4 regions of the Psychromonas sp. MME2 genome follow, and region 1 is predicted to be linked to each of the others. Evidence: predicted binding sites of a transcription regulator. Region 1 holds the regulator's gene; each other region holds the start of a gene.
The links. Region 1 encodes sigma-54, which starts transcription at its own class of promoters, with help from an activator protein. Its sites were predicted from a motif close to GTTGGCACGNNNNTNGNNT; they were not measured.
Positions count from the first base shown of each region.

Region 2: AB1A03_RS04315 (PEP-CTERM sorting domain-containing protein) is a predicted target of sigma-54. The motif match lies at 1,487-1,505, and genes of this name have one in related genera.
Region 3: AB1A03_RS09000 (PEP-CTERM sorting domain-containing protein) is a predicted target of sigma-54. The motif match lies at 1,797-1,815, and genes of this name have one in related genera.
Region 4: cynS (cyanase) is a predicted target of sigma-54. The motif match lies at 1,438-1,456, and genes of this name have one in related genera.

Region 1 covers NZ_JBEWXI010000012.1:202,139-205,335, reverse strand. Annotated here, with positions in the region: gene lptA (lipopolysaccharide transport periplasmic protein LptA) at 1-437, shown strand, start outside; gene lptB (LPS export ABC transporter ATP-binding protein) at 443-1,168, shown strand; gene AB1A03_RS11220 (RNA polymerase factor sigma-54) at 1,207-2,655, shown strand; gene ptsN (PTS IIA-like nitrogen regulatory protein PtsN) at 2,757-3,197, shown strand, end outside.
Region 2 covers NZ_JBEWXI010000002.1:867,912-871,108, reverse strand. Annotated here, with positions in the region: gene AB1A03_RS04320 (PEP-CTERM sorting domain-containing protein) at 49-552, opposite strand; gene AB1A03_RS04315 (PEP-CTERM sorting domain-containing protein) at 830-1,447, opposite strand; gene AB1A03_RS04310 (RimK family ATP-grasp domain-containing protein) at 1,781-3,197, opposite strand, start outside.
Region 3 covers NZ_JBEWXI010000010.1:107,421-110,617, forward strand. Annotated here, with positions in the region: gene AB1A03_RS08995 (hypothetical protein) at 1-781, shown strand, start outside; gene AB1A03_RS09000 (PEP-CTERM sorting domain-containing protein) at 1,142-1,753, opposite strand; gene AB1A03_RS09005 (transporter substrate-binding domain-containing protein) at 2,443-3,197, shown strand, end outside.
Region 4 covers NZ_JBEWXI010000012.1:563,272-566,468, forward strand. Annotated here, with positions in the region: gene AB1A03_RS13190 (ABC transporter substrate-binding protein) at 1-750, opposite strand, end outside; gene cynS (cyanase) at 931-1,365, opposite strand; gene AB1A03_RS13200 (formate/nitrite transporter family protein) at 1,766-2,578, shown strand; gene AB1A03_RS13205 (bifunctional protein-serine/threonine kinase/phosphatase) at 2,718-3,197, shown strand, end outside.

The sequences.
Region 1 (3,197 bases):
AACATGCAAAAATGAAGGAAAATACGGTTGTATTTATTGACAATGTGATATTAACTCAGGGAACGATCAAAATTACCGCAGACAAACTAACGGTCATTCGTGGTGAAAAAGCAAACCAAGAAATAATGATAGCAGAAGGCAATTTAGCGACATTTTATCAAACACAAGATGATGGCAAACCCTTTGATGCCCAAGCCAACACCATTCGCTATGATCTAGCAGAAAGCACCATCACGCTACAGGACAATGCTCAAGTAAAACAACTAGATAGTGAAGTTAATGGTGAAAAAATCGTGTACTCCATCAATAATGAAGAGTTAACGGTGAGCACGGGTCAAGCTGCAACTGATCGTGTTAACACGGTATTTTTACCCGCACAATTTGAAAATAAAAACACATCGACCTCGGACGACAAAACCATAGAAAAAGAAGAATAGATAGAATGGCAGAATTAATTGCACAAGGTTTAGTGAAAAGCTACAAAGGTCGCACGGTAGTTAATGGTGTTAGCTTAACCGTGAAAACAGGTGAAATTGTCGGTTTACTTGGCCCTAACGGCGCGGGTAAAACAACCTCTTTTTACATGGTGGTGGGTTTAGTAAAACAAGATGAAGGTAAAATAACCATTGATGATGAAGATATTTCTCATCATCCCATGCATATTCGAGCACAAAAAGGGATCGGTTACCTCCCTCAGGAGGCCTCTATATTTCGTCGTTTAACGGTAAGCGAAAATATCATGGGCATTTTACAAATTCGTAAAGAGTTAACGGCAGCACAGCGCGAAGATAAGCTAGAGACCCTATTACAAGAGTTTCATATCACCCACATTCGCCACAGCAAAGGGATGAGCTTATCCGGTGGTGAGCGTCGCAGGGTAGAGATAGCCCGAGCGCTTGCTACAGAGCCAAAATTCATATTACTAGATGAACCCTTTGCCGGTGTGGATCCCATTTCAGTTATCGACATAAAAAATATTATTCAGCAGTTGCGTGACCGCGGTTTGGGCGTATTAATTACCGACCATAACGTTCGAGAAACCTTAGATGTCTGCCAACACTCGTACATTGTTAGTCATGGTGAAATTATTGCAGTTGGCACACAGCAAGAAATATTAGAGAATGACCATGTAAAACAGGTCTACTTGGGTGAAGAGTTTAGACTTTAATTAATCACCTTATTTGCGTAAGAGGAAGAGATACTTTGATAAAACAGGGTTTACAATTGAAAATGGGTCAGCAGCTTGCTATGACCCCTCAATTACAACAAGCTATTAAATTATTACAACTCTCTACACTTGATTTACAGCAAGAAATTCAAAATGTGCTGGATGAAAATCCGCTACTTCAACAAGACGATGAAAGTGGTATTGCAGAGGTAAGTAGCGAACAAAAAGATAGTAGCGACATGGACACATCGGAGGCGTTAACTCAACAGGAGTTCTCCGATGATTTGCCTATTGAAAATAGCTGGGAAGAGTCATTCACTGCACCACCAACAACGTCAGTCTCCTCTGGCACAGTCAATTATGAAGGTGAAGATACTGTCTATCAAGGCGAATCTTCAGATACATTACAAGACCACTTAATCTGGCAGATGCAGTTGACGCCATTTACAGATACAGACCAGCTCATTGCTACCGCAATTATCGATTCCATTGATGAATCCGGCTATTTAACCACTAGCTGCAGAGATATCTTAGAAAGTTTAAATGATGAACTAACGGATCTAGAGTTAGATGAAGTGGAAGCGGTACTAAAACGTATCCAACATTTTGATCCGCTTGGTGTGGCAGCTCGGTCCACACAAGAGTGTTTGCAAATACAACTAAAACATCTGTCAGAACAAACACAATGGCGCAGCGAAGCATTAATGATTCTTGATTTGCATATGGATTTACTGGCTAATCGAGATTACCGAACATTAGCAAGAAAAACTAAACTAAAAGAGAGTGAATTAGGTGAAGTAATGCGCCTTATTCAGAGTCTAGAGCCTCGTCCTGGCAATCAACTCGAAGAGAGTAAAGCACAATATATCGTACCCGATGTTTACGTTAAAAAAATTGCAGGGCAGTGGCGTGTTTCTTTAAACCCTGATTGCAATCCACACTTATCGATTAATCAGCAATATGCCGATTTATGTAAATCTAATATCAGTAAAACAGATTCACAATTTATTAAAGGTCACTTACAAGAAGCTAAATGGTTCATTAAAAGCTTAGAGAGTCGAAATGAGACACTGCTAAAGGTTTCCAATTGTATCGTCCAACAACAGCAAGCTTTTTTCGAGTATGGTGATGAAGCAATGAAACCGATGGTGTTAAATGATGTAGCACTAGAGGTTGAAATGCATGAATCAACGATTTCTCGGGTGACTACGCAGAAGTTTATGCACACCCCTAGAGGGATTTATGAGCTCAAATTTTTCTTTTCTAGCCATGTCGCCACTGAAAGTGGTGGAGAGTGTTCATCGACAGCCATTCGCGCATTAATCAAGAAGCTAGTAACAGCAGAATCACCAAATAAACCTTTAAGTGATAATAAAATAACTCAGTTACTCGAAGAGCAAGGTATTAAAGTCGCACGTAGAACCATTGCAAAATATAGAGAATCATTAGGTATACCGCCATCAAATCAGCGTAAACAGTTGCTATAGACTTGATTAAGATTAAAAAATGACTATTTGTTAATAGTCATTCAAGAAGAACCTGCTAGAATTGCGCGCTAATTTTATGGATCGTAAACAGAATATATAATATGAAAATATCGACTTTATTAACTCAAGACTCCGTTTTCAGCAAGGTAAACTGTACAAGTAAAAAAGGCGCACTAGAAAAAATTAGCCATATCGCGGCTGAAAAACTAGGCATTGACGCACAAACGTTATTTAACGATTTAATTGCGCGTGAAAAAATAGGGTCAACGGGGGTCGGAAGCGGCATTGCAATCCCACATGTAAAAATTGATACATCGTTGCCCGCTACAGCCGTTTTTTTACAATGTGATACAGCCATTGATTACGATGCTTACGATGGTAATAATGTCGACCTTTTATTTGCTATTTTTGTTCCTGAAGATAAATGCCAAGAGTACCTAGTTGCACTCTCTGAAATTAGCAAAAAATTATTAGATAAACCATTTCTGCGTCAATTGAGAACGGCAGATTCAGACGAAGCCTTGTTTAAATTACTACAATCA
Region 2 (3,197 bases), on a different contig from region 1:
AACTTAAAAAACTCAAGTTCATCATTTCAAATTATAAAAATGAAATTTTTATTTGGCAGAACGTTTGCGACGGCTAAAGCCCAAACCAGCCAAACCTAACCCCAAAATAGCCAATGTAGCAGGCTCTGGAACAGTCACATTCTTCACAGTAAGTTGACTATTAAAACCATTATCAAGAACATTTTGCACGCCAAAGGTAAGTGCGCCAGTGAAAGCAGAGTCAAACTGATAAGTCATCCAACCTGAATTTCCATAATCACCCACACTACTCACCGAAGCCAATGTTGTTTTTACCCCATCTAAACCAAAATAACCATAATCATCATAAGGAAGATAATCATTTGCTTTAAAATACCACTCAAATGATAACGCATCGGTAACGTCAACAGACATCCAAGAGGTTGCATTCAACAACGCATTATTACTAGATATTGACGTGACCCCTGAAGTAGTCGCTGTCGTCAAATCAATAAGCGTGGCCTGTGCTGTGTTCGCCATTAGCGCTGTAGAAATTACAACAGCAGTAGAAAGCATTTTAATATTTTTTAACATAGTATTTCCCTATTACTATTAACCACAAAAGGTATTTTTAATAAAGCACAATTTATGCCAACCACAAATAACCAACCAAAAACAAACACTTACAAAACAACCAATTTATATATAACTCACAACTGTAAAAAAAACTGACAGGAAAATTCGAATATTGTGACCATAACTTGTTGAAGAAAAATGAAGTAAAGCAAGGCGTATGATCGAGTAATAGCTGTCCATTGCAATTAAATGTAATGCAGCTATTACTTATCAATTAGATTAACTTTTAATTTGATTAACGAGACTTTTTCTTTCTTGAAAAAGCAACGCCAGCTAAGCCAAGACCAAGCACTAACAATGTAGAAGGCTCTGGAACAGGGACGCTTTCATTGACAACAATATTATCATATCCAACGCGGTTACGGTAACCTAGCGCATCAAATACGACATAACTTAGCGCTTGAAAAGCCTGTGATAGGTTTAACGTAGTAAATGAGAATTGGTTATAATCAGCAACGGTAAACAATGAGTTTGCGATAAGATTCCCACCGGCATCAAAACCATTCACAGATAACTCTGACGCAATATTTCCACCATTTAAGTAACCACTGGTAAAATCAAAGCTATTCAAATCAAAAAGTACCCCATCTGTTTGTTCCATTTTAACAGAGGATAAACTCCCACCATTAACCCAGTCCATTAAATGAACGCTACCATTATCAACGCTTTCGCTATCAAGATTCCTTGCCGTTCCAAGAGATCCCTGACCTGTAACATCGGTAAAGGTAAAACCATTAGAAACGATAGCTGTTTGCCAATAGTTATAATCTGAATTGCTATTAAAATCGATTACCCCCGCATTTGCACTCCCTGCTGCGAAAAGCATTGTCACTAATATTACTGTTTTTTTCATTTCCGTTCCTTGGATTAAGTTTGACATACACCAAGCGCATAGCAAAAATCACACCAACAAAATAAGTAATTGTTTTGAAATGAATTTTTATAAAAACAAAAATAACAATGTAAAAATTACTGACACTTAGCCTAATTAGGTGATGAGTACAAATTAGGCATAGAGGAGCACAATCGAAAATATCGATACATTGATGACTGGCTCATCCCTACCAACAAGCACCTTTCTATTAAAGATTAATTTGTACGGTAGGTCTGATTTACACTTTAACAAAAGAGTTGCGCTAACCATAACAATTAAGATGGATAATCAATAGCGCAACCTCTTGATGTACTACAAGCCGCGAAGCTGGATCCTTCTTAAAAATTCAGTCATAACACGATCGTAAACTAAATCACCTAAAAATAGATCCTCGACACCATGGTCGATACTCGGATTATCATTGACTTCGATGACGTAAGCTTTAGCGTCGATCTCTTTTAAATCGACACCATACAAACCAGCACCGATTAAATTAGAAGCTTTAACCGCTGCATCCACTATATTTTGTGGCACCATTTTTAAATCTACACAATCAAAATCCCCACTGCTAACGCGACCACTTTGATGATGTTGGTAAATCTGCCAATGACCACGACTCATAAAGTAACGGCAAGCAAAAATGGGTTGGCGGTTTAACACACCAATACGCCAATCATAGTCGGTAGGCATAAAGGCTTGCGCCAAAATAAGGGCACTATGCAAGAATATTTTTTCAGCTTGTTCGATTAAGGTCTGTCGATCCTTAACTTTCACAACCCCGAGTGAAAATGCACCATCGGGTACTTTAAGCACCACAGGTAATCCGATACTATCAATAACATTATCAACCCAGTTTTGATCAGAAGCTTTAAATATCAAGCTCTTTGGCACGGGTACATTATGCTTATTCAATAACTCAGTTAAAAACACCTTATTCGTACACTTCATAATAGATTCGGGATCATCCATGACCACTAACCCCAGTTTTTCCGCCGTTTTAGCAAAACGGTAGGTAAAATTACTGATATTAGTGGTGGAACGGATAAACAACCCATCAAACTCACCTAAACGACCGAGATCATGAGCACCTATTTGTACTAAGTCCATACCGATACGGTTAGCCGCTTTGGTAAATAGCTTTAAAGCACCTTTATCCGATGGCGGCATTTTTTCATTTTCATCCACCAACATCGCTATTTCATAACGATAACGTTTAGAGGGTTTAGGTAAACGCCAGACCTTTTGTGAAAACACCTCAAGGTATTTAGCAAATAAATCTTGTTCTGAATCGGTTAAATCCTGAAACGCAGCAGGTTCAATCAGATCCACTTGCCATTTATCAGAAATTTTTAACAAACGAACTTGTAAAATTGGCACTGAAAAACGTTCAAATATTTTACGAGCAAGGCGTTCCAGCAATGGATTGTCACAAAATCCAAAATAAAGCTTCATTGATATTTCATGAACTTCATCGGAAAGTTTATTTAATCCCGCTTGTGGCAAACTAAAGAAATGGTCGTGAGATAAATCATTAATCGTCATCACTCGTGGAATAACCCGATGACCACGGGCTTCAGCCATCAAAGAGCAGTAATAACCTGTGCTTAAATAATCATAACTGCGGCACAAATTGACCACTTGCATGGCATTTTTTTCGGAAAAAGCACCCATCTCTAAATAGTCATGAACGGTAACCATCTTGTCACTGGGTAAATAAGGTCGCCAATCA
Region 3 (3,197 bases), on a different contig from region 1:
TCACCTTGTTTTACATGCTAATGAAGCCGAGATTAGCGCCTGTAGCGATGAAGAAGTTTGCCGACGTTGGTATCAACTTTATTCCGGCTCAGAAATAGTTTCGCGATGGCGCAAAGGGGAGCTGACTTGCGCAGGTCAAATAGAGGTGGCGCTTGAGATAATCAGCAAATGGCGTCATCGCCTGCTTGATATCTCTTGGTTCATGCGTGCGTTAAATGAATTTATTGCCCGCAAAGCGAACGCCGAAGATAACTGTAAAGGACGCTTTTGGGAAGGGCGCTTTAAGTCGCAAGCATTGCTTGATGAAAAAGCACTATTAACTTGTATGGCTTATGTTGATTTAAACCCCGTGCGGGCAAAAATGTCAGAGAGTGTGGAAACATCGGAATTTACGTCCATATTTGAGCGTATCCACAGTAAATGTAGTCACGATGAAGCGTTGCATTGCCATGATAACAGTAAACCCTTATTTGGTTTTGTAGCGGCAGAATGTGATGCGCCCCACGAAGGTATTCCCTATGCCTTGCTCGATTATTTAGAGCTTGTTGATTGGACTGGGCGAGCGATTCGAGAGGATAAGCGCGGCGTGATTTCGAGCCAACTGCCAAGCTTATTAAGTACCCTTGGTTTAGAGAGTGACACGTGGTTAGCCTTAGCCGTGAGTTTTGGTAAAGATTACCATGGTGCAGTGGGCTCACTTGAAGAGCTGACATTATTTGCCGAGCATACAGGCCGATGTTGGGTATCTGGGCAAAACAAACTAAGTTGTATGCTGCATTAACTCCCCATCATTTATTTTTTATTAACTATTAACACTGCGTTAAGGGGGGGGTGTGCGTTGATTTTAATAAAATTTGATTAAACAGATTGAATTGAGTATCAAGTGTGGGAATTTAAGTATTTAAATACAGCAAAGCGCTGATTAAGATTATTTTTAAAAAGAATGGCTATTATATTTTTATAAATGAAAAGATATGGATGTCCTCGTTCGTTACTCAAAGATATGGATGTCCTCGTTCGTTAGTTTAGACAATGTTACATTTTCAAAAAGTATTAGCTCAATTAATGGCTTATTTTTATTAGTGAAGTTAAATAAAAAATCCCGACTATATCGGGATTTTTATCTGCCATTACTGCGATTTTATGCGCTACGTTTACGTAACAAACCTAAACCGAACAGACCTAGACCAAGAATACCTAACGTAGCTGGCGCAGGAACGGTAATTGATGTTCTAAATGCTGCAATGTTCTCTGTTTTATCACTGAAGTTATTTTCAGTCCATAACCATTTTGCATCGGAGCTTATTTCACCTAAAAGTTTATTACCCCAAATACCGGTTCCATTGCGTGCCCACTCAGTAGCAGAAACGAAATCAACACCATTCGTTGTAACATCCCAAGCACTTGAAGAGACGTTGATATTGCCATCCCATAAAATTTCCGCGAGTAAACCTGCTGGATTACCTGTACTACCGATACCAAAATTATTAACAACAAAACCAAACTCATAGGTTCCTGGTGCTAAATCAAGCGTAAATGAATCTGCATTTTGCCAGTTACTTACGTTTGCTCCTGTGGAAAATAAGGTAGAAAAATTAGTAGGGTTTGTTAGGTCAGTACATCCCGTATTGGCACAAAGACCTAAATGTAGCATGGTATTGTCTACGGTATAGTTGATGGTAACTGGTTTTGCTTGTACGGTATTGATTGCAAATGCTGATGCGAGCATAACTATTTTAGTGATACCTTTCACGTTTACTTCCTTAAAATAAAAATTTTGATATAAAATCATTTAAAAGCAAAAAGTACGCCAAAATAATAAAGCCGTTGTTTATCAATGATTTACTTTATTTTTGTTGTTGTGGGTAATCGTCTGTGTAAAAAAAACTGACACTTGCAATTAGAGGCTGGAATATTAATGTATAGATAATTATAGGATTTGTTATTACGGTGCAGAGAGTAATGCGATTATTGCTGTGCCAGTTACCACGCTAATTTACTCCATAACTGTTGCTGTTCTCGATCCATAAATAGTGAATATAGGCGTGAGCGAATCATTGCCTATGTTGTCAAATCAGAAACGAATCGCTTTAACATTTTTATTTTGTCTATATGAATCTGGTATAAGAGGATAGTGATGGTATAGATAGCGTATTTATATCTGCGACAAATCAAAGTTTTTCAAAAATACTATAGAATCATTTGATTAGCAGATGATTAATAGATAGTGTGATTATTAATAAAAATGAAAGGAGTGGTTCTGCGTGTTATCTGTACGAGTATTTTTATACTAGAGTTTATGCATTTTTTAATCGAGAGTCTTAGGTAATCAAGATATCTAATAGTGAAGTGAAAGGTTTGTTGATAAGGTCGTCAAATAAGATTGGTGCACATGTTTTTTACTGTTATCGCGGGTAAAAAATTAACTCTGGAAGCGTAAATGTGAAAAAAACATTTCTGTTGTTAATAACAATCTCATTATTCAGCGCCATAGTATTTTCTGAACCGCTATCTTTAAAATATTTTCAAACCGATGAGCGTTACGACTACCGTATTAATCTGCTTAAACTTGCCATGGATAAAACAATAGAAAGTGACGGACCTTATTCGCTTGCGCCTCTCGACATAAAAATGCCACAGAGCAGAGGCCTTCGTTTTCTGGCTAAAGGGGAAAAAGTAAATGTAGTTTTTTTGCCGACAAACCGAGAAAGAGAATCAACATTTTTAGCTGTTAAAATTCCGATTCTCAGGGGGTTGCTCGGTTATCGAATATCTATAATTAGAAAACAGAGTTTACCTGATTTTGCTAAAATTGAATCAATTGATCAGTTAATAGCAGAATATAAAGCGGGCTTTGGTAATCAATGGGCTGATATGGATATTCTCAGAATTAACAACATACCTACAGTCGGAACCACTGAATATGAAAATTTATTTAGCATGTTGGATGCTAAAAGGTTTGATTATTTCCCAAGAGGAGTCAATGAAGCGTGGCATGAAATATCTCAGAGAGAGAAGAGATTCCCAGCACTTACCGTTGATCCCTACATTGCTCTTTACTATCCTTATCCCGTCTATTTTTTTGTTAATAAATCTAATCTGAAGCTTGCCGACAGAATTGAGCGAGGCTTGAATCTTGCGCTTCAAGATGGAACTTTTAAAGCGCTTTTTTTAAAGCATCATGCGGCTATTATTGA
Region 4 (3,197 bases), 360 kb from region 1:
AAAGGGAGGAATTGGCGTGTGGTTGACGCTCCAATTGATAATTGTATCTTCTGAAATATGTTCGCCTTTATCGTTAGTAAGGGTGTGATAGGTGCCAATAAATAGTGCGTCATAATTATTTTCATCTGCATTATTTATCTCCTCCTGCCAAATTTCCCAGTTACCGATAAGTTTTATTTCTACTTCTATCGATGATACTTTTATCTTAGTCGAGTTCGCAAAGACCTCATTTAAAATGACGTGAGAAGTGGTACTGTTATCAAATAGGAGTAAGACGCGATTTACTTTTTTAGCAAGTACCTGAGCAATGGTTGGAATAGCTCGTTTAATGAGTGGTCGTTCTAACACTCCACAAATATTATCACTGGGATAGATATTGTAATTGCGAGGATTGTTATTTATTCCCAAATAGATGACCGGAGTTTGTGTTTGATTTAAACGTTCACCGAGATGGAGTAGTGCAATATCATCACCTAATATAACTAAATCAGGTTGTTTCTCCTCAAAAAATTCCCATGCTAAATTGGCTTGCTGTTGATACTGATATTTAGCTATTCGTTTGCCATTTATTTGGAAATAGATAAGTTCAAAGTCATCATTAAGTACAGATTTTATGCCTTCAATATAGCTTTGGTCCCAGCTGTGTTGACTGTGGTAACTTTCTATTATTAATATTTTTTGTTTTGCAAATATGGGGAAAGAAAAAAATAACAGTATGATATATAAAGCAAAGCATAATACTTTTTTCATATTACCTTCATTATTTAGTGCTTGTTCGCCTAATGTCTATTTTTAATATTGGAGAGTCGTATTCATTAGTATAACTATATTTGGGTATAGTATTTGATCTGGTTTATTAAAATGAGATATAAAGCAACAATAGCCATTATGAATAATGGCTATTGTTACCTCTAGTTCATGGCATTACTGTTACCACTTTTTATAACCTAAAAATTTACCATTCATGGTGATCACGACCCGATCGCCAGCAGGGTTTTCTTCTTTATCGACGCTAAGAGTGAAATCTATTGCACTCATGATACCATCCCCAAATTTTTCTTGAATAACATCTTTAAGCGGGAGTCCGTAAACTTGCATAATTTCATAGAAGCGATAAATTAAGGGGTCAGTTGGTACGGTATCAATGAGCCCTTTAACTGGATATTGCGTAAGCGCTTTAGTCCATGATAAATCAATTTCTAGTATGGAAAGTAAAGCTTGCGCTTCTTCAATTGATGCACTGGCTTGGCCATAGATAAGTGAAGCGGTCCATACTTCACTTCTGCCTAGCGCATCCCCGAGATCCGTAAAGGATAAGCCTTTATTTGATTTTGCCTCTAACAGTAGATTTGTTAAATCAGACATCATTCACCTCATTTTTATTGATTATGCACTTACCTGTGCATGGGGCTCTTTTACATTAAAGAAATTTGTAATAAGCGAAAACTATGCCATTTGCTTAATTAGATGTATTGATTGCCACGATACATGGTGTGGCACTCCCTTTGGTTGATGCGGTGCACCTTTTTAAGTTAACCGCAGGTTAAATTTTTGTTAAAAACTTAACCCAATTTAGTGCGAAACTGCATTTTCAGCACTGTTATGGTGCTTGTAAAAATATCATTTACTTATCGAACAAAATATTGCCATTAAAAATCAATTGCTTATGTCATTTTAATTTATTGGTATGTATGTTGCTAATCTGTTAATAGCGTGATCTAGGGCATGCATAAATAATTTTAAACCAATATACAGAGGATGTATTATGTCATATATAGAACCGAGTGAATTTGTCACCAAAATGGTTGATTCTGGTGAACAAAAAGTATACATGTCGACGAAAGACACCCTTATACGTGCATTTATGGCGGGGGCCATTTTAGGTTTAGCCGCTGTGTTTGCGATAACCGTGGCAACAAAAACAGGGAGTCCTATTTTAGGTGCTTGTCTGTTTCCAGTCGGTTTTATTATGCTTTATTTGATGAAATTTGATCTGTTAACGGGAGTATTTACGCTGGCTCCATTAGCGTTATTTGATAAACGTCCAGGTGTTACCGCTGCTGGCGTGCTTCGTAACTGGGGGCTTGTTTTTATTGGTAACTTTGCTGGTGCTTTAACCACCGCCTTTTTCATCTCGTTTATTCTAACCTATGGTTACTCTACGGATGGCGGCGCTTTAGCTGCTAAAGTAAGTAGTATTGGTGAAGCTAGAACATTAGGCTATCAAGAACATGGTCTAGGTGGTTGGATAACGATTTTTATTCGCGGTATGTTATGTAACTGGATGGTCTCCATGGGGGTTGTTGGAGCAATGATTTCCACCAGTGCTGGGGCTAAAATGGCCGCCATGTGGATGCCTGTTATGCTGTTCTTCTTCATGGGGTTTGAGCATTCAATTGTTAATATGTTTTTATTCCCTTTCTCTATGATCATGGGGGGAGACTTTACAGTTTATGATTACTTATTATGGAATGAAATTCCTACCGTATTAGGTAACCTTGTCGGTGGCTTGTTACTGGTTGGTTTACCACTTTATTTCACCCATGTTAAAACATCACCTGTGCGTAAAATTGCTTAATCGCTGTTGTTAATCGGCAGCCTTATTTAGGCTCTAAAGTGATAAGACTTTAGAGCCTTTTTATTTAGGGCACACTATAAAACATGGGCAGATCCCACGGTGAAAATCTCATTCGGGTAATAAAGGTAGGAGATAATTGATGGAGCAAGCGTTAGCTGTCAGCATTGGTCAAGCAACCGATAAAGGTATTAAAAAAATCAATCAAGATGCAATGGGATATGTTATCCCTAACGAACCTTTATTAAGTAGCAAAGGTGTTGTGCTGGCTATGGCTGACGGGATCAGTTCAAGTCATGTTAGTCAAATAGCCAGCGATACCGCTGTGGCAAGTTTTTTAGCAGATTATTATTGTACCTCTGATTCTTGGTCTGTTAACACATCGGCTCAGAAAGTCATTAAATCAATCAATCATTGGTTATATGCACAAACAGCTAATAGCCCCTATCGTTATGAAAAAGATAAAGGCTACATTGCGACTTTTAGCACCCTCATCATTAAATCTAATACAGCCCATTTATTGCACTGCGGTGATACCCGTATTTTGCGTATTTCAGATAATCAATTAGTACAATTAACCCAGGATCATCGCCGCGTTGTTTCTTCAGAAGTGAGTTATTTA